One region of the Duganella sp. HH101 genome, then DNA from elsewhere that is predicted to be linked to it. Evidence: riboswitches for the same ligand, from Rfam matches in the RefSeq annotation. Region 1 holds a riboswitch; each other region holds the start of a gene.
The links. Region 1 has a riboswitch for cobalamin ahead of DUGA2_RS31530 (TonB-dependent receptor domain-containing protein). Riboswitches for the same ligand answer to the same signal wherever they lie in the genome.
Positions count from the first base shown of each region.

Region 1 (4,798 bases):
CGCGCCGGCGAAGGCCGAGGCGTCGACCATCCAGATGGCGCAGCCGAACAGCAGCGCTGCCAGCGCGCCGACCGAGGCGCCGGCGGAAATGCCAAGCACATAGGGATCGGCCAATGGGTTGCGCAGCAGCGCCTGCATCATCACCCCCGCCAGCGACAGGGCCGAGCCGGTGACGAAGGCGGTCAGCGCGCGGCTCAGGCGCAGGTCGAGCAGGGTCGATGCCAGGGTTTGGGTCTGGCCATGCAGCAGTTCACCGATTGCTGCGGGAATGTCAGAGAGGGGAATCGAGACCGAACCGGTCATGCCCGAGAAAATGAGGCTGGCAAACGCGAACAGCACCAACCCGATCAGGGTGATGGCGGCGCGCTGTCGCAGGTTGCGGGAGAAAGAATGCATGCACTGCTTTCAAAAAAGAGAGGCTGCCGGGCGCGCGGCGGATGCGCTCCACGCCCGGCAGGTTACACCATTACTGCTTATTTGTAGCCGTAGCGGATGCCGGCGAACAGCTTGGACATTGGCGTGGCGTAGTTGCGCGCCAGGTCGTACTGTTTGTCGTTGATGTTGTTCCAGCGGACCAGCGCCGACCAGTCACGGTTGAAGTGATAGGTCGCGTACAGGTTGACCAGGCCATAGCCGCCCAGGCGGTTATTGTTGGCTGCATCGTCATAGCGGTCGCCGGACAGCTGGAGCTCCACGCCGGCCTTCCAGGCGCCGGCGCTGTAGTCGGCCAGCAGGTTGCCGTGTTTTTTGGCGCGACGTTGCAGGCGCTTGCCGCTGGTTTCGTCCTTCGGGTCTTGCAGGTCGACGTTGGCGGCGAGGTTGAAGCGGCCCAGTTGCTGGCTCGCGGACAGCGTCAAGCCTTCAAGCAGGGCGTGGTTGACGTTGTAGGCGCAACCGCTGGTGTAGCCGGCGGAGCCGAACGGGCACGGGTTGGTGTTGACCAGCAGGTCGGTCAGGCGATTGCGATAGTAGCTGGCGCTGAGTGCGGTGGCGCCGCTGTCGTAGCGCAGACCGATTTCGGCGTTCTTGCCCAGCTCCGGCTTGTTGCGTGGATTGCCGTAGGACGGGTAGTACAGCTCATTGTAGGTCGGTGCGCGGAAGCTGGTGCCATAGCTGGCGGTGGCGCGCAGCGCCTGCGTGAAGTTGTAGCCATAGCCGAGGGAGCCGGTGGTCTTCGCGCCGTACATCGATTTGTCGCGGCGCGCGCTGGCGGTGAACAGGTTGTCGCCACGGCGGGCGTTGTACGAAGCCGCGAAGGAGTTGGTGGTGCGCTGCGGGTTATCCAGTTTGAAGCCGTTGGTCTCGACTTCTTCTTTACGGTGGCTGTACAGCAGTTGCAGCACGTCGGCGCCGACCTGCACATCATTCTGCCAGGTGAAGTCGGTCTGCTTGGTGTTGATCTGGGAATAGCCGGAAGCCAGGGGGCTGCTGTAGGTGGCGCCTTCGTCCTTGGTCTGCGAGTACTGCACCAGGCTTTGCCAGATCGGCAGGATCTGGTTCTTGCTGTAGATGGCGGCGTTTTCGAGTTTTGCATTCGAGCGCACATCGAAGGCGGCAGCGCCGTTGTCGTACTGGGATTCGAGCTTGCTGTGCAGGAGCAGCGCGCCGACTTCGTGGCCTTCGGCCAGGCGCAGGCCGAATTGGGCTGCTGCGCTTTCGTGGTCGTAGCCGTCCTTGTCGGCGTTGTAGGCTTTGCCGATGGCTGGGCGGGTGGCCGAGAAGCCGTCCGATTTTTCCTTGCCGGCGCTGATCGCGTAGCTGATGCTGTGTTCACCGCCGGTGGCGCCGGAGATCGAAGCGTCGGCTTCGCGGGTGTTGTCGGTGCCGTAGCCGGCGAAGGCGGTCAACGCCGGTGCGCCCTTGCCCTTCTTGGTGAAGATCTGGATCACGCCGCCGATGGCGTCCGCGCCATAAAGGGAGCTCAGTGGGCCGTAGATGATTTCGATATGATCGACGGCGGTCAGCGGAATGGCGCTCCAGTTGGCGGCGCCGGTGGTGGACGAGCCGATACGCACGCCGTCGACCAGCACGATATTCTGGTTGCTGTTGGCGCCGCGGATAAACACGGTGGAGTTGGTGCCGGCGCCGCCGGTGCGGGCGATCTCGATGCCGCGCTGGCGTTGCAGCAGGTCGACGATGGAGCCGGCGCCGGATTCGGCGATCTGTTCGGGGCTGATGGTCACGCTGTCGCTGATCACGTCGGCCAGCGCCTGCGGGTGGCGGGTTGCGGTGACGAGCACGGTGCCGGCGGTCGGTTCGGCGTGGGCATAGGAGGCGGCCATTGCCAGCGCCAGCGACGTCAGGGCCGCTGGACGGGAGATACGAAGGGTCATGATGTAGTTTTTCTGTTAATAGCAACCGGCCGACGTCCCCGTGGGCCAGATTGAACAGAAGCGGAGAACCGGGAATCGCCTGTTGCGCTCATCCAGTTCGTTCGCTTCCACCTGATTTGGCCGGTATCCGGGCTGGCAAGTTAAACCGCCTCACCTTCCCATGCGGAGCACAGTGGTTGTCAGAGGTGGTTTGTCGCGCATGCATTGCGACACTTGCTTACCGTTGCGGGGGCAGCACACGTGGGCCTTGGCTGCGTGAGCCGAGAGCTTCGTGTTTCCCGTTTAACTGCGCATCTGGACAGACGCGCGGGCACCAAAACCCCGTCATTATACGGGTTTGTGCCGCAACGGTCATGGGGCGGCGGTTCAGCTTTGCAGCGTCAGCGTGGCGCCATAGGCGATTTGATGCGGGTTTTGGGCCCCTTGCATGGCCATGTCGGCGGGAGCCAGGCCTGCGTGGCTGGCCGACAGCAGACGCATCGCGCCGGCATGACAGATGATGATGGCATCCCGCTGCTGGCGCTGGAGGTCGGCGTGGAAGGCCGCGATGCGGCAGGCCATTTGCAGCACGCTTTCGCCGCCGCCGGGACGGTATTGGACAAGATCGGCGGCCCAAGCGTCGATGTCGGCGCGGGGGATATCGTCCCAGGGCCGCAGCTCCCAGTCGCCGAAGTCGATTTCCGCGATGCGGGCGTCGAATAGCGGAGGGGCGGATTGCAGCGGCGCCGCCAGTTGCGTAGCCAGGGTGGCGCAGCGTTGTAGCGGGCTGCTATATATAGGGCGGCCGCGCGGCAGTGTGGCTGTCAGCGCGGCCAGTGTCTGCGCCAGTTGTTCCGGCGCGACCGCCAGATCGCTGCGGCCGTAGCACACGCCAGGAGCGATCAGCGGCTGCGGATGACGGACCAGTATCAGCTGCACGGCGTTACCAGGGGAGGGCGCCGTGGTGCATGCTGGCCAGTACGCACAGGTAGAACGCCACTTCGCTGAGTTGCTGCACCGCGCCGAGGCAGTCGCCCGTGTAGCCCGCGATGCGGCGGACGAATTTGCGGGCCAGCCAGATGGTGGCGATGCCGGCCGCGACGATGCCGGTCGCCAGTGCGCTCCAGGTCAGCCATCCGCAGGCGATCATCGCCAGTGCGGGAATGGCAGCGGTGACGGCTGCTAGCAGGAATTCAATGGTGCTCATCTTTTGTGCCAGCGGTTTAGCCTTGCCTTCGGCGCGCGCGTAATCGAGGCGCCAGATCAGGGAGGAGGCCATCAGGCGCGATAGCGGGTGGGCGACGAGCAGTGCGGCGATCGCAGCCAGCGGCGGCAGCATGGACAGCGTCGCGCATTTTGTACCGAGCAGGCAGATGATGCCGATGGCGCCATAGGCGCCGATGCGCGAGTCCTTCATGATCTCCAATACGCGCTCCGTCGTCATGCCGCCGCCAAAGCCATCGCACATGTCGGCGAAGCCGTCTTCGTGGAAGGCGCCGGTGGCGTAGATGCCGGCGGCGGTCGACAGCAGCACGGCGACCGGCGCGGGGAAGATCCAGGCCGCGAGCGCATAGACGCCGGCCGCAATCGCTGCCACCACCACGCCGACCAGCGGGAAGTAGCGCGAGGCCTGGTTCAGCCACGCGGCATCGAACCCCACCCAGCCAGGAATCGGCAGGCGGGTGAAGAACTGGAGTGCGGTGAAGAACAGGCGTAGTTGATGCACGGCGCTTACTCGGACTTCTCGCTGACCTGGGCCGATTCGAACGTGGCCATCTGGTTCAGGAAGTTGACCGAAGCATGCAGCAGCGGCAGGGCCAGTGCGCAGCCGGTGCCTTCGCCCAGGCGCAGGCCCAGATTCAGCAGCGGCTTCGCGCCAAGCGCGGCCAGCATCTGCAGGTGGCCGTTTTCGTTGGAGCAGTGGGCGAAGACGCAGTAATCCAGGATCGCCGGTTGCACGCGTGCCGCAACCAGCAGCGCGCTGGTGACGATGAAGCCGTCGATCAGCAGCACTTTGCGTAGTTCGGCCGCTTTCAGCATGGCGCCGGCCATCATGGCGATTTCCAATCCCCCGAAGGTGGCCAGTACGTCCAGCGGCTCCACTGCGGCGGTGTGTTTGGCCACTGCCGCTTCGATCACGTGCTGCTTATGCAGAATGCCTTCGGCAGAGAGGCCTGTGCCGGCGCCCACGCATTGCGCGACCGGTATGCCGGTCAGCTTGTGCATCAGCGCTGCGGCGGCGGTGGTGTTCCCGATGCCCATTTCGCCGAAGCCGACCACGTTGCCTTTCAGGTCTGCGGCCAGTGCCATACCTGCGGCCAGTGCGGCCTCGCAGGTGGCGCGGCTCATCGCCGGTTCTTGCGCGAAGTTCTGCGTGCCGTGGGCCAGCTTGCGGTCGATCAGGCCATCGCGTGGGCCGAAGTCGTGATTGACGCCGGCGTCGATAACGCGCAGTTCGCAGTTGTTCTGCGTGGCGAAGACGTTGA
Region 1 is NZ_LRON01000042.1:17,924-22,721, forward strand. It holds gene DUGA2_RS31525 (iron ABC transporter permease) at 1-396, opposite strand, end outside; gene DUGA2_RS31530 (TonB-dependent receptor domain-containing protein) at 474-2,333, opposite strand; cobalamin riboswitch at 2,434-2,666, opposite strand; gene DUGA2_RS31535 (histidine phosphatase family protein) at 2,700-3,251, opposite strand; gene DUGA2_RS31540 (adenosylcobinamide-GDP ribazoletransferase) at 3,256-4,038, opposite strand; gene cobT (nicotinate-nucleotide--dimethylbenzimidazole phosphoribosyltransferase) at 4,044-4,798, opposite strand, start outside.

Region 2 (4,798 bases), on a different contig from region 1:
GGACTGCGACACCAGCGCGCGGCGCAGCGGCATGGTGTACATCACGCCCAATACGCCGCCGATGGCGCAGGCACCGAAGGTCGGCCAGAACGGCACCTTGGCCCACCAGCCTATCATCAGCAGGCCGGGCAGCACGAAGATCACCGAGGCCAGCGTGCCGGCGGCCGAGGCGATGGTCTGGACGATGTTGTTTTCCTGGATGGTGGCATCCTTGAAGGCGCTCAGCAGCGCCATCGAGATGACGGCTGCCGGGATCGAGGTGGCGAACGTCAGGCCCACTTTCAGCCCCAGGTAGACCTGAGCCGCCGTGAAGACCAGCGTGATCAGTATGCCAAGGATGATGCCGCGAACGGTGATTTCCTTGGGGTTGGACGGTGCAGCTATGCTCATCTTCAGCACTCCGGTGGAGAAATAATATTGTTTATATGGTCAGAAAAAGGGAAAAGCGCCTCATGATATCCGAAGTCCAGTCGGGCCAGCAGGTAAAATAGCGGATTGTCAGAACGATTTTGAAGGTCAGAGCATGTCGATACAATGGTACCCAGGGCATATGAACGCCGCCAAGAAGAAGGCGGCCGAGCAGATGGAGAACACCGATCTGGTGATCGAGGTGGTCGACGCGCGCCTGCCCGAGGCCAGCACCAACCCGATGGTGGAGGAGCTGCGCAAGTTCCGCCAGCGTCCGTGCCTGAAGATCCTCAACAAGGTCGACCTGGCCGATCCGGCCGCCACGGCGGCCTGGGTGGCTTATTACAACGCGCAGGAAGGCGTGACCGCGTTCGCGATGACGACCAAGAAGCCGGCCGACGTGGCCCGCGTGCCGGAACTGGCCAAGCAGCTGGCGCCGCACCGCGGCGTGCCGACCAAGCCGCTGCGTATCATGATCATGGGCATCCCCAACGTCGGCAAGTCGACGCTGATGAACGCGCTGCTCAAGCGCAAGGTGGCCAAGGTCGGCGACGAGCCGGCCGTCACCAAGCAGCAGCAAAAGCTTTACCTGGACAAGAACACCATCCTGGTCGACACGCCGGGCATGCTGTGGCCGAAGATCGCGCTGCCGAGCGACGGCCTGATGCTGGCCGCCAGCCACGCGATCGGCTCGAACGCGCTGATCGAAGAGGAAGTGGCGGTGTTCCTGGCCGACGAGATGCTGAAGTACTACCCGCAGCTGCTGGTGGCGCGCTACGGCTTCAAGGATATCGAGACGTTCGACGGCATCGCAGTGGTGGAGGGCGTGGCGGCCAAGCGCGGCTTCCGCCAGAAGGGCGGCGACCTCGATTTCGAAAAAGCCTCGCACACCTTCCTGGGCGACTACCGCAGCGGCATCCTGGGCCGCATCTCGCTGGAGACGCCGGCCAACCGCAAGGAGCGGCTGGACGTGCATGACGCCGAGATGGCGGTGAAGGCGGCCGAGAAAGCCGCGATCGCCGCCGCCAAGGCCGAAGCCTACGCCAACGGCAAGCGCGGCACCTAAATCCGGGGACCTGACCCCGGATTTAACCGAAGCGGAAGCTGCTCACCGCCAGCGATCCCATGAACGCGTCCTCGTGATAGGGGACGCTGGCCGCCTCGTTCTCCGCCGCGCCCAGCGCCACCATCAACGGCAGCAGATGCTCCTCGCGTGGATGCGCCATGCGCGCAGCCGGCGCCTTTTCCCACTCCATCAACTGCGCCGCGCGTTGCTGCGGCGGCAGCGCCATGGTCGCGCGCAGCCAGCCGTCGAAGGCGTGCGAGGCCGCCGCACCCTGGGCGTTGAACGCGCGCAGGTTGTGGTAACTGAGGCCGCTGCCGACGATCAGCACGCCCTGCTCGCGCAAGGGCGCCAGCAAACGTCCCGCCTCCAGGTGCGTCAACGGATCGAGGCCGTGCTTGAGCGACAGCTGCACGATGGGCACGTCCGCATCCGGATACACCGGATACATGGCGCTGAAGGTGCCGTGGTCGAAGCCGCGCTGCGGATCCAGCTGCGCCGGGAAACCGCCCGCATCGAGCAGCTGCTTAACCTGCGCCGCCAGCTCCGGCGCACCCGGCGCCTTGTACTGCACCTCATACGTGTGCGGCGGGAAGCCGCCGTAGTCGTAGATCATCGGCGGCCGTGCCGACGACGACACCGTGAAATCGCGGCCCTCCCAGTGCGCCGTGATCACCAGCACCGCCTTCGGCGTCACGCCGAGCTGGCGCGGGATGTCGCGCAGCGACGCGTCCAGCTGGCCGTACAGATGGCCCACCTGGTCCATCATGAACGGCCAGGGGCCGCCGCCGTGGGAAAGGAAATAGCTGGGCAATGCATGCATGGTAAAGCTCCGGTGTGAGGTTGAACTCACTATAAGGACGGAAGCTGTTGCAATCAATGCGCGAAATGTAGATAGGTCATATCTAAAAAGTTAATGATACGGGGCAGGGGCGTATAATGCCGGGGTTCTGGTGCTTGCCCATGTGCTCACATGTGCAGTTAAACGGGAAACACAGGCCGCCCACGCTCGCAGCGTGACGGCCAAGGTGTGCTGCCCCCGCAACGGTAACGCAAGGCCGCTTGAGCGCCTTGCCAGCCCGGATACCGGCCAGACCAGGGGGAAGCGCGCGTGATGCGATCCGCGCGGCTTCCGTACACTTCCGGCTTGCGGGGACGCAGGCGGATGTCTCTTTTGAAAATGATCTGACATGCACTCCACCGCTTTCCAACCGCGCCTGCTGGCCGCCGCCGTTTCCCTGTGCTTCACCGCCGCCGTTCCCGTCGCCGCCCTGGCGCAAGATGCCGCCGCTGCCGGCGCCACCGCCGGCGCGCAGGTCGCCCAGATGCTGGCACCGATCGTCATCACCGGTTCGCGTTTCGACGCCGACCCGGCGCTGGCCCCGATCGGCGCCACCATCATCAGCGCGGAAGAGATCCAGCGCGCCGGCGCCAACGACGTCAACGCCGCGATCCGCAAAGTAGGCGGCGTCTACGGCCGCCAAAGCCTGGACGGCAGCCCGGACTTCGGCCTGGACCTGCGCGGCTTCGGCAGCAACAGCAGCCAGAACATGGTGATCGTGCTGGACGGCGTACGCCTGTCGGAGAATGAACTGAGCAGCGCCATCCTGTCGACCATCCCGATCTACACCGTGGACCACATCGAAATCACGCGCGGCGGCGCCAGCGTGTTGTACGGCGACGGCGCCACCGGCGGCGTGATCAACATCGTCACCAAGCGCCCGGTCAAGAACAGCCGCCGCGGCAGCGTGTTCGTCGAGGGCGGCCAGTTCCGCGCCGGCGAAGTGCGCGCGTCCGGCTTCCAGGCCTGGGACGGCTTCGCCGCCGACGCCACGCTGGACACCCAGCGCACCGACAACTACCGCGACAACAACGAATTCAAGCAGACCCACTTCAGCGGCGGCGCGCAATGGTTCGACAACGCCGGCCGCGCAGGCTTCCGCTACGAAGGCGCGCGCCAGGACATGCGCCTTCCCGGCTCGCTGAGCGAGGCAGAGTACAACGCCAATCCGCGCCAGAGCAAGACTCCCGACGATTACGCCACGCTCGACAGCGACCGCTTCACCGCCTTCGCCCAGCGCCGCATCGGCGGCTATGAGCTGGCGGCCGATCTGTCGTACCGCAAGAAGAAGGCGGAATCCGCCTACTCCTTCGGCGGCCCGCCGTCGATCACCACCTACGACAGCAAGCAGACTCAGTTCTCGCCGCGCGTGCGCCGCCTGGGCGAGATCGGCGGCCTGCTGAACGAGATGGTGGCCGGCTTCGACTGGACCGTCTGGAATCGCACCACGGCCACCAGCGCCAAGTACTCCGCAGCCGATGCGACGCAGCATTCGAAGGCCCTGTACGTCCGCGACGAACTGCGTTTTGACGCCGCCCATGAAGGCCGCGTGTCGGCCGGCGTGCGCCGCGAGATCTTCAACAAGGACTTCAGCGATGCCGTGAGTTTCGGCAGCACCGGCTACAAAGTGTCGCAAGGCCTGAACGCCTGGGAGCTGCAGGCGAGCTACATGCCAGTCGCGAAGCTGACCGTCTACGGCAAGGCTGGCCAAAGCTACCGTGTCGCCAATTCCGATGAAAACGCCTACACCCCGGGCTTCAACAAGCCGCTGGCGCCGCAGCAGTCGCATGACCTGGAGCTGGGCGTGAGCTATGGCACCGCCGCGCAGAAGATCACCGGCCGCGTATTCCGCCACAACCTGACCAACGAGATCTTCTACGATCCGACGATCTACGCCAACACCAACCTGGCGGCGACCCGCCGCGAAGGCTTCGAGCTCGATGCCGAGCAGCGGATCAACGCCAACTGGAGCGTCAACGCGCACTACCAGCACGTGGACGCCAAATTCACCGAGGGCGCCTACAACGGCAAGGAAATGATGCTGGTGCCGAAGAACACGCTGACCGCGCGCCTGAGCTGGACCCTGGCCACCGGCCACACCGCCGATGTCGGCGTGCAGTGGGTGGACAGCCAGCGCAACGGCGCGGACTTCGACAACAAGTGCCCGGCGCAGATCCCTGCCTACACCACGCTGGATGCGCGCTACGCCCGCAAGCTGGGCCAGTGGGAGTTCGCGGTGTCGGGCCTGAACCTGGCCGACAAGCGCTACTTCTCGCAAGCCTTCAGCTGCAAGGACGGCATCCAGGGCGCTATCTACGCCGCCGACGGCCGCCAGCTGAAACTGTCGGCCCGCTACGAGTTCTGATGCGCACCCCGACCACGACCGTTCGCCCTGCGCAGCTATTGCCTTGGCTGGCGCTGGCCTGCGCGCCGGTGTGCGCTCAACCTGCCGTCACGGTGAAGGACGACGCCGGCAACAGCGTCAC
Region 2 is NZ_LRON01000008.1:116,146-120,943, forward strand. It holds gene DUGA2_RS14820 (OPT family oligopeptide transporter) at 1-390, opposite strand, end outside; gene ylqF (ribosome biogenesis GTPase YlqF) at 524-1,474, shown strand; gene DUGA2_RS14830 (class III extradiol ring-cleavage dioxygenase) at 1,497-2,294, opposite strand; cobalamin riboswitch at 2,406-2,581, shown strand; gene DUGA2_RS14835 (TonB-dependent receptor) at 2,662-4,677, shown strand; gene DUGA2_RS14840 (cobalamin-binding protein) at 4,677-4,798, shown strand, end outside.
Region 2: it holds a riboswitch for cobalamin, as region 1 does, so the genes downstream of both, DUGA2_RS14835 (TonB-dependent receptor) here and DUGA2_RS31530 (TonB-dependent receptor domain-containing protein) in region 1, are expected to answer to the same signal.

Region 3 (4,798 bases), on a different contig from region 1:
TTCTGCTCCGGCGTCGACGTGGTGTCGAGACTGACCACGGCGCGCGCGGTGGCGTTGCGCAGCTCCGGCTTCGGCGCCACGCCGAAGGTGTGCAGGCCGAACGGCGTCAGCTTGCTGCCGGTGTCGTCCAGGTATTCCTCCAGGCCCTCCATGTCGGCTTCGGTTTTGAGCTCGGTCTTTTTCATGTCCTTCAACACGCCGCTCTTGGCCGCGAGGCGGTTGATCGCCGTCAGGTGGCTGCGCGCCAGCAGCGGGCTTTTTTGTTCGGCTACGCGGTAGTCGTTGAGCAGCGCGCCCAGCTCGCGCAGGTCGGGATTGAGGCCCGCCACATCGAACGGTGGCGTCATGTGGTCGATGATGACGGCCATGCCGCGCCGCTTGGCCTGGATGCCCTCGCCCACGTCGTCCATCACGTACGGATAGATGTTGGGCATGGCGCCGATCAGGGCCTCGGTCGGATCGCTGTCGGACAGGCCGGCTTCTTTACCGGTCAGCCATTCCTGCGTGCCGTGGGTGCCGATGTGCATGACGGCGTTGGCCTGGAAGCCCTTCTGCAGCCACAGATAAAACGCGATGTATTCATGCGACGGCGGCATGCTCACTTCGTTGTGCAGCTTCTCCAGGTTCTGCTCCCATGCGCGGCCGGGTTGCGGCGCCATCAGCACATTGCCGAAGCGGCGCGCAGGATAGACGAAGAACGGCTCGCCCTTGGCGTTGCGCCACAGGACGGGTGCGTTCTCCGGCTTGCCCCAGGATTTCTCGATCGATGCGCGCAGCGGCTGCGCCAGCGTGGCGAACCATTTCTGGTAGTCGGCCAGCGGCACCAGCAGCGCCTGGCCGCTTTCGGCCAGATGCTTCAGGCCCGCCATGTAGTCGCCCTTGGACTTGCCGGGGTAGTTGCCCCACTGCTGGATCTCGCCTTGCAGTTCGTCCTGGGACGGCGGCAGCGCGGCGCCGGTCTGGTAGCCGTCCTGCTTCAGGCGCTGGACGATCTGCCACAGGCTTTCCGGCAGCACGTTCAGGTAGGCCGCGCCGATGGTCTCGGAGCCATGCGGATAGTTAAAGTAGATCATGGCGATGCGCTTGTCGCCGTTGGCCTTCTGGCGCAAGGCCAGCCAGCTGGCGACGCGCTCGTTGAGGCGCTCGATACGTTCGGGGATAGGCGTCTCCTCGACGTAGGCCAGGCCGGTCTGCGCATCGCTGATGCGTTCGCGGCTGGCGACCACGGTCGGCTGGATCAGGCCCGCCACTTCGGCGCCGGCCAGCTGCCAGGTGCGTTCGATGATATCGAGGCCGATCTTCGATTCCTGCCACTGCGCCAGCGACTGCTGGCTCAGCGTGATGACGTTGATGGCGGGGACGCCGATCTTGTCCAGCAGCGCGCCGGTGTTGGCGGTGCCGCCCACCTTCATGCCCAGCGCGACGATCAGCTCGACGCGGCTCTTGCCGTTTTCATCGAGCAGGAAGCGCAGCGGCACGTCGTACGGATAGCCGAACACCGGCAGCACGTTGTAGCCGCTGGCCTCCAGCCGCGCGACGATGGCCGCCAGCGGCAGGGTTTGTCCCGCCACCAGGCTGGCGCGGTAAAACGGCACGGCGATCCACGGCGCACCGGTCTTGTAGTTGGCGTAGCCTTGCAGGTACTGCTCGTAGCTGCTGGACGTGCGGTTGGCCGCCACGTCGTACAGGCCCACTTCCGGCATCGCATGCACCGGCGCCACGGACAGCCTGGCGCCGAAATGGTTGCGCAGGATGTAGCGCAGCAGATTGCCCACGTTCTCCACGCCGCCTTCGCGGTGGTAGGACTGTATGCTTGCATCGTCGCGCACGCCCTGCTCGCGCAGGCTGTCGTCGATGGCGCCGCCGACCGCGAACACCGGACGGCGCGCCTTTTGCAGTGCCAGCAGTTCGGCGCTCAGGCCCACCATGGCCTGGCGGCCCTTGGCGTTGACGACGGCTACGTCGGCGCTGGTCAGCGCCGCGCGGTCGGCCGGCGTCATGCCGTTGGCGGGGATGATGCGCACGGCGACGTTCAACTCCTTCAACTCGGCCTGCAGGCCGCGCACCGCCAGCACCGCCGGGCGCGATTCCACATCGCCCAGCATCAGCGCCAGCGTGCGCGGCGCCTGCGCGGAGTGCACATAGCCGCCGATGCACAGGGACACCAGCAACAGCAGCAGCGCCCACAGTTTGTTATTCCGGTACATAGACGACCTTCCCATCCGGCAGCTGGTACGCAGTGCCCAGGCGCTTGCCGGAGCCAGACAGCGGCTTGTCGCTGACTTTGCTGACCTTGATTTCAGAGCCCTTCTTGGTCAGCACCTCGACATGGCCGTCGGCGCTTTTCTTGGCGATGGTGACTTCGGAGTTCGGATCCAGCAGGTCCATCATGTTCCAGGCCGAGAACAGCGCCAGCATCATGGCGACGATGAAGACGATGCTGGCGTCGAACAGGTTGGCGACGCCGGACAGCGGGTCTTCGTTATGCTCGCCGATGCGGCTGAAGCGGTGGCGGTTCATATAGCGCATCTCAGGCTCCCGCGCGCACCAGGTGCGGCTTGTGGTCCTGCGCCGCCAGGTGGGATTCGGCCACGTAGGCGATCTCGGTCAGGTCGGTGCGCAGCCAGTGCTCGCGCACCAGGCTCAGTACATAGGCGCTGACGCTGCACGCCAGGCCGACCACGGTGGCGGTGAAGGCGGTGGTCATCGACTCGGCCATCTTCGGCAGATTGCCCTGCGCCAGGCCGGCCAGCGAGATGCCCATCGGGATCAGGGTGCCCATCAGGCCCAGTGCCGGGCCGACGCGCACCACGAAGCGCACCGCATCCAGGCGGCGCACGCCGTTGGCGTCGGCGCGCTGCACCAGGCGTTCGAGGCGGGCGTCCAGTCCCGGCTCGCCTTCCTGCGCGGTCAGCACGGCGGCCATCTCCTGCCTGGCGGTGGCGACCAGCACGCGCACGCCGCGGCGGCGCTCCAGCCATTCGGCGGCGAAGGTGCCGAAGCACACGAGCATATGCAGCACCAGCGCTGCGATCCCCAGCAGCACGGGCAGGTACAGGATGGTGGAAATGGAGTACAGCAGTGTCTCGATGGAGTGCACGGCCGCGTCGGTGGGCAGGTTAAACATGGGATGGTCCAATAGGCAGGGATAAAAAATCGGGGCGCACGGGTGCGCGGACGGCGCGTGCGCAAGGCACGGCCGCCAGTCGGCAGGGCCGTGGCGCGAAAAATCGATGCATAGGTGTAGATCAAAACAGATGCAAGCCGCTCACCTCCCCGTGAGCGGATTGAACAGAAATGCCTGGGCATTTCCACCTGTCTTGGCCGGTATCCGGGCTGGCAAGCGACACCGCCTGACCTTCCCATGCGCGGGCACAGTGGTCTGAAGAGGCGGATTTGTCGTCAACGACGACGCTTGTTTACCGTTGCGGGGGCAGCACATGTTGGCTGGCGTGGCCAGCTTCATGTTTCCCGTTTAACTGCGCGTCTGGACAGACGCGCGGGCACCAAAACCGGGCGATTATACTTTAACCGGCAAGAGTTTGGAGAATCGGGCAGTCGGGGCGGTGATCGCCGTGGCAGCAGCCGGCCAGCGTTTGCAGGGTGTCGCGCATTTCGGTCAGCTCGGCGATGCGCTGGTTCAGCTCCGCCACGTGGCCCAGCGCGATGGTCTTGACGTCGGCGCTGGCGCGCTCCTTGTTCTGCCACAGCGACAGCAGATCGCGGATCTGGTCGAGCGAGAAGCCCAGCGCGCGGCCGCGCTTGACGAAGCGCAGCGTGTGCAGGTCGTTGTCGCCGTAGATGCGGTAGCCGGCCTCGCTGCGCCGCCCCGCCGGGATCAGGGCGATGCTTTCGTAGTAGCGGATCATCTTGGCGGAGACGCCGCTGGCTGTTGCCGCTTGTCCGATGTTCATGCTTGTCCTTTCAGGTGGTCCGGCTTCCAGCGGCGCAGCAGCAGGGCGTTGCTGATGACGCTGACGGAGCTGAGCGCCATCGCGGCGCCTGCGACCATGGGGTTGAGCAGGCCGAAGGCGGCCAGCGGGATGCCGACCAGATTGTAGATGAAGGCCCAGAACAGGTTCTGGCGTATCTTGCTGTAGCTGCGGCGCGAGATCGAGATGGCGGCTGCCACCAGTGCGGGATCGCCGCGCATGAGGGTGATGCCGGCGGCGTGCATGGCGACGTCGGTGCCGCTGGACATGGCGATGCCGACATCGGCGGCGGCCAGCGCGGGCGCGTCGTTGATGCCGTCGCCGACCATGGCGATGCAGCTGTCTTTGCTCTTCAGCGCGGCGACGGCCGCGGCTTTGTCGGCGGGCAGCATGTTGGCGACGATGCGGCCGACGCCCAGCGCTTTGCCGACGGCGTCGGCGCTGCCCTGGTTGTCGCCGGTGAGCAGGATGGTCTGGATGTGCATGTCGTGCAGCGCTTGCAGTGCGGCGCGGGCCTGGGGTTTGATGCGGTCGCCGAAGGCCAGCAGGCCCAATAGCTGCGCGGGCTGCGGCGGGTTCGAAGCGGCCAGCCAGGAGATTGTCAGGCCTTGCCGTTCCAGTTCTGCGGCGCGGGCGTTCAGCGCATCCAGCGCGACACCCTCTTCCTGCATCAGCCGCGTGCTGCCCAGGATCAGGCGCACGCCATCGACGGTGGCCGCGACACCACGGCCCGGCAATGCAGCGACGCTGGTGACGCTCGGTGCGGCGGCGGTGACGGCGCTGCTGGCGGTGGCGACGTCGGCGGCATCGGTAACAGCGCGGGCCAGCGCATGTTCGCTGCCGCGCTGGATGGCGGCGGCCAGTTG
Region 3 is NZ_LRON01000037.1:4,467-9,264, reverse strand. It holds gene DUGA2_RS30975 (cobaltochelatase subunit CobN) at 1-2,207, opposite strand, end outside; gene DUGA2_RS30970 (DUF2149 domain-containing protein) at 2,194-2,529, opposite strand; gene DUGA2_RS30965 (MotA/TolQ/ExbB proton channel family protein) at 2,531-3,127, opposite strand; cobalamin riboswitch at 3,305-3,526, opposite strand; gene cueR (Cu(I)-responsive transcriptional regulator) at 3,528-3,914, opposite strand; gene DUGA2_RS30955 (cation-translocating P-type ATPase) at 3,911-4,798, opposite strand, start outside.
Region 3: it holds a riboswitch for cobalamin, as region 1 does, so the genes downstream of both, DUGA2_RS30965 (MotA/TolQ/ExbB proton channel family protein) here and DUGA2_RS31530 (TonB-dependent receptor domain-containing protein) in region 1, are expected to answer to the same signal.

Region 4 (4,798 bases), on a different contig from region 1:
ATGGCCGCGCCGATCTGCTTGTCGGCCAGCGCGCCCAGCCAGCCGGCCTGCCCGCCGTGCTCGTCGGACAGGTAGAGGCGCAGGGCCTGCACCAGCATCATGTGGGCCAGCTGCTGCACCACCAGGTCATTGCCCGGCTGCCGTTCGCGCAGCTCCTGCGCCATGCGTTCGACCGCCCAGCGCAGCGCGGCGCGGTCGCTTTCCTTCCACAGGTGGACGACGGGCGGCAGCATGGCCAGCAGGATGCCCACATAGTCGCCATTGACGGCGAAGCGGCTGCCGCCGAGGAAGAAGCCGCCGCCGCCGTTGTAGGTGACGACGCCGCCTTCCTGCGCCGACGAGAACACGGCCGTGGATTCAACGGCCGGCAGCGACAGGTCGCTGGCCAGCCGGAACGTGCGGCCGCTGCCCAGCACGAAGCAATCGCCGGCCGTCAGGTGCATAGCCTCCGGCACGCCATCCACCGCCAGCCAGCACTGGCCCGACACCACCGTGCAGCATTTGATGAAGTTCTGCTGCTGCGAGAAACGGACGGACCAGTCCCCGCCCGCGTCGAAGCCGGCGGACACATAGCTGCGCGGTTTCAGCAATGACAGTACATCCGAGAGTGGGTCCATGGCGTTACTTTAATACATCTTGCCGCTTGCGCGGCTTGCCAACACGAATATATAATTCGTATACGTTTCGTATATAGGATACATCATGGGCATAGTTAACATCGACGACGATCTGCACGACCAGATCCGCAAGGCCAGCACCGTAGGCTGCCGCTCCATCAACGCCCAGGCGGCCTTCTGGGTCAAGATGGGCATGCTGAGCGAAATGCATCCCACGCTGACGTTCAACGAGATCGTGGCGCGGGAGATGCGGGCCGCCGGGGTCGAGATACCCCCCTTGCGGGTGGCGGCCGCATGACCAAGCGGCCGGAAGAAATCGCCTTGATGGCGGAATCGGGCAAGCTGCTGGCGAGCGTGTTCGGCCAGCTGGACAAGCTGGACCTGATCGGCATGTCGACCATGGAAGTGAACGACCTGGTCGACCGCTACATCGTGAGCGAACTCAAGGCGCGCCCGGCCAGCAAGGGGCAGTACGGCTATGCCTATGCGCTGAATTCCTCGCGCAACCACGTGGTGTGCCACGGCGTGCCGTCGGCCGGCGATATCCTGCAGGACGGGGATATCGTGAACTTCGATATCACGCTGGAGAAGAACGGCTTCATCGCCGACTCCAGCAAGACCTACTTCGTCGGCGCCGTCTCGGCATCGGCCAAGCGGCTGGTGCAAACGACCTACGAAGCGATGTGGCACGGCATCCGCACCGTGCGGCCGGGCGCCAGGCTGGGCGACGTGGGCCACGCGATCGAGCGCCATGCGCGGCGCTCCGGCTACACGGTGGTCAAGGAATATTGCGGCCACGGCATAGGCCGCGAAATGCACGAACCGCCGCAGGTGCTGCATTGGGGCAAACCGAAGACCGGACTGGTGCTACAGGAAGGGATGGTGTTCACCATCGAGCCCATGCTCAACCAGGGCCGCCGCACCGTGCATACCGAAGACGACGGCTGGACCGTCGTCACCACGGATGGAAAATTGTCCGCGCAGTTCGAGCATACGGTGGCGGTGACGCGGCACGGCGTGCAGGTGTTGACGCTGCGCCCCGAAGAGAGATCGCCGAACTAAATCACACCGGTTGATGCTGGCGCAATTGCAGCGCCTCGCCGATCATCACCAGCACCGGCCCTTCCGTCGCATCCAATCCTTCGCCCAGGCGCGACAGCGTCAGGCGCCGGATGCGCTGGTCGGCGCGGCTGCAATTTTCCACCACCACCACCGGCAGATCGGGACGGCGTCCCTCGGCCAGCAAACGGGTGGCGGTGCCGACGGCTTCGCGGCCGCCCATGTATTGAACCAGCGTGTCCGTCGCCGGCAGCGCGGGATGGTCCGGCTCGCCGGGCGCGGTGCTGGAGGTGAAGAAGGCCACGCTGCGGGCCACACCGCGCCGGGTCAGCGGCTGCTTGGTGGCGGCGGCGGCGGCCAGCGCGGTGGTGATGCCGGGTACGACTTCGACCTCGATGCCCTCCGCTTCCAGTGCGCGCAACTCCTCGTCGGCACGGCCGAACAGCATCGGATCGCCGCCCTTGAGCCGCACCACCATTTGATAGCGCTGCGCGCATTCGACCAGCTGCTGGTTGATCGCCGTCTGCGCGGTGGAGCGCTGGCCCGAGCGCTTGCCGACCGAAATCAGCTCCGCCTGCGCGCACAGCGCCAGCATCTCCGGCGTCACCAGCGCGTCGTATAAAACCACCTCGGCCTGCGCCAGCAAACGCGCGCCGCGCACCGTGATCAGGTCGGCCGCGCCCGGTCCCGCTCCGATCAAATAGACTTTTCCCAGCGCTGCCATTGCTATCCTTTGAGTGATGTTCCAGGGCGAATGATACCGGCTACCGCACGGTTTGGGTTTCGCTTGGCACGCTATGGGGCCTAGTGTAAGATGCGACGCTTGGGTGCGCCGAATCCCTGCGGGGATAGGCGTTAAACGGGAAACCGGTGTAATTCCGGTGCAGCCCCCGCTGCTGTAAGCCAGACGACTCCGTCATCACGTCACTGCCGTAACACGCGGGAAGACACGGAGAAGGATGAAGGCGAGCCAGAATACCGGCCCAAAAAGTCCAGCACCATTCTCCGGGGTAAGGGGAAGCCGCTGTCGACCGGCTTTCCGTCCGCGCTGCTGTCGACCGTCCTCTCCTGCCCCTGTCCTTGGTGTCCATATCGCCCATTCGACGGGAGGTTTCGAATGCACATCATGGAAGGCTTTTTGCCGCCAGCGCACGCGCTCGGCTGGGCAGCCGTTTCCTTACCTTTTCTGGCCTGGGGCTTGCGCGCCATCGGCCGCGACCTGCACGCCCATCCCGAGCGGCGCATGCTGCTGGGCGTGGCCGCCGCATTCGCCTTCCTGCTGTCGGCGCTCAAGCTGCCGTCGGTGACGGGCAGTTGTTCGCACCCGACGGGAGTGGGCCTCGGCGCCGCCCTGTTCGGCCCCGCCGCGATGGTGCCGGTCGGCTTTGTCGTGCTGCTGTTCCAGGCGCTGCTGATGGCGCACGGCGGCCTGACCACGCTGGGCGCCAACCTGTTCTCGATGGCCATCGTCGGGCCGTTCGTGTCCTACGGCGTGCTGCGCGCCGTATCGGCGCTGGGCCTGTCGCGCTCCGTGGCGGTGTTCCTCGCCGCCAGCCTCGGCGACCTGGCCACGTACGTGACCACCTCGGCGCAACTGGCGCTGGCCTTCCCTGCTGCGGCAGGCGGGTTCGGCGTATCGTTCTTCAAGTTCGCCGGCATCTTCGCGCTGACGCAGGTGCCGATCGCCATCAGCGAAGGCTTGCTGACGGTGCTGGTGGTGAACGCCATGGTGCGCTTCAATTCCCACGAACTGCGCGCGCTGCCGGTGATGCGTTTAAGCGCGCGGAAGGAGGGCGCATGAAGGCCCGTACCTGCCTGCTATGGTTGGCGATCATTTTGCTGACGGTGCTGCCGCTATGGCTGGTGAGCGCGCCGCCTGCGGCGCCCGGCTCTGAAGCACCCGCGATCTTCGCCGGCGCCGACGACCGCGCACAGCGGGCCATCGGCGATATCGCGCCCGGCTACCAGCCGTGGTTCGCGCCAGTCTTCTCGCCGGCCAGCCCGGAAATCGCCTCGCTGCTGTTCGCGCTGCAAGCGGCCACCGGCGCCGGCGTGATCGGCTTCTGGCTTGGCCTGTCCTTCGCCCGCGAACGCGCGCGCCGGGACGCTGCTGCCGGATCGTCCCAGGACCGCCGTGCTGATTGAGGCGTCGGCGTACGCGAGCCGCTGGCGCGACGTAGCGCCGTCGGCCAAGGCGTGGTTTGCGCTGGCCGGCATCGTCGCGGCCTGGCTTGCACGCAGTCCCGCCGCACTGGGCGCACTGGCGACGTTGCTGATGCTGGCCGCGCTGTGCGGCGCACGCGTGAACCCGCGCGCCTACCTGCAAGTGGCGCTGCCGCCGCTCGGCTTCCTGCTGCTGTCCTGCCTGACCATGCTGGTCGGCCCCGACGCCCATGGCCAGTGGGGCCTCACCACCGCCATGCTGCCGACCATCGAACATACCGCCCTGCGCTCGCTCGCCATGCTGGCCGCGCTGCTCGGCCTCGTGCTGACCACGCCCCTGCCGGATCTGCTCAACCTGCTGCGGCGCCTGCGCACGCCCGAGCTGCTGCTCGACCTGATGGTGCTTTGCTACCGCATGCTCTTCGTTATGCGCCAGGCCTGGGACGAAAGCATCACCGCGCAGAGCGCGCGCCTCGGCTATCGCAACTTGCGCCAGGCATGGCGCTCCACCGGCCTGCTGGCGGGCCAGATGGCGGTCCAGGTGTGGCAGCGCGCCGCCGCCCTGCAAATGGCCGCCGACGCCCGCGCCTACCAGGGTACGCTGCGCTTCCTGCCCGCCGTCTATCCGCTGGCTCGGCGCCAGCAGGCGTGGGCCGCGCTGGCAGGCGCGCTGATGCTGGCGATCGCCGTGGGAGATCGTCTGTGAACGCCCCCGTGAGCACGCCGCAGCTTGAGCTGCAAGCCGTCGACCATATCTACCCGGACGGCAGCACCGGCCTGCGCGACTGCACGCTGGCGCTGCAACGCGGCCGCCGCTACGCGCTGCTGGGCGCCAACGGCGCCGGCAAGACCACCGTACTGCAACACCTGAACGGCTTGCTGCGCCCGACCGCCGGCACGCTGCGCGTCGACGGCCAGCCCTTCGATTACAGCCGCCAGGGACTCACCGCGCTACGCAG
Region 4 is NZ_LRON01000003.1:284,903-289,700, forward strand. It holds gene DUGA2_RS06390 (AraC family transcriptional regulator) at 1-617, opposite strand, end outside; gene DUGA2_RS06395 (ParD-like family protein) at 703-915, shown strand; gene map (type I methionyl aminopeptidase) at 912-1,679, shown strand; gene cobA (uroporphyrinogen-III C-methyltransferase) at 1,681-2,400, opposite strand; cobalamin riboswitch at 2,485-2,678, shown strand; gene DUGA2_RS06410 (energy-coupling factor ABC transporter permease) at 2,794-3,477, shown strand; gene DUGA2_RS06415 (energy-coupling factor ABC transporter substrate-binding protein) at 3,474-3,821, shown strand; gene cbiQ (cobalt ECF transporter T component CbiQ) at 3,811-4,545, shown strand; gene DUGA2_RS06425 (energy-coupling factor ABC transporter ATP-binding protein) at 4,542-4,798, shown strand, end outside.
Region 4: it holds a riboswitch for cobalamin, as region 1 does, so the genes downstream of both, DUGA2_RS06410 (energy-coupling factor ABC transporter permease) here and DUGA2_RS31530 (TonB-dependent receptor domain-containing protein) in region 1, are expected to answer to the same signal.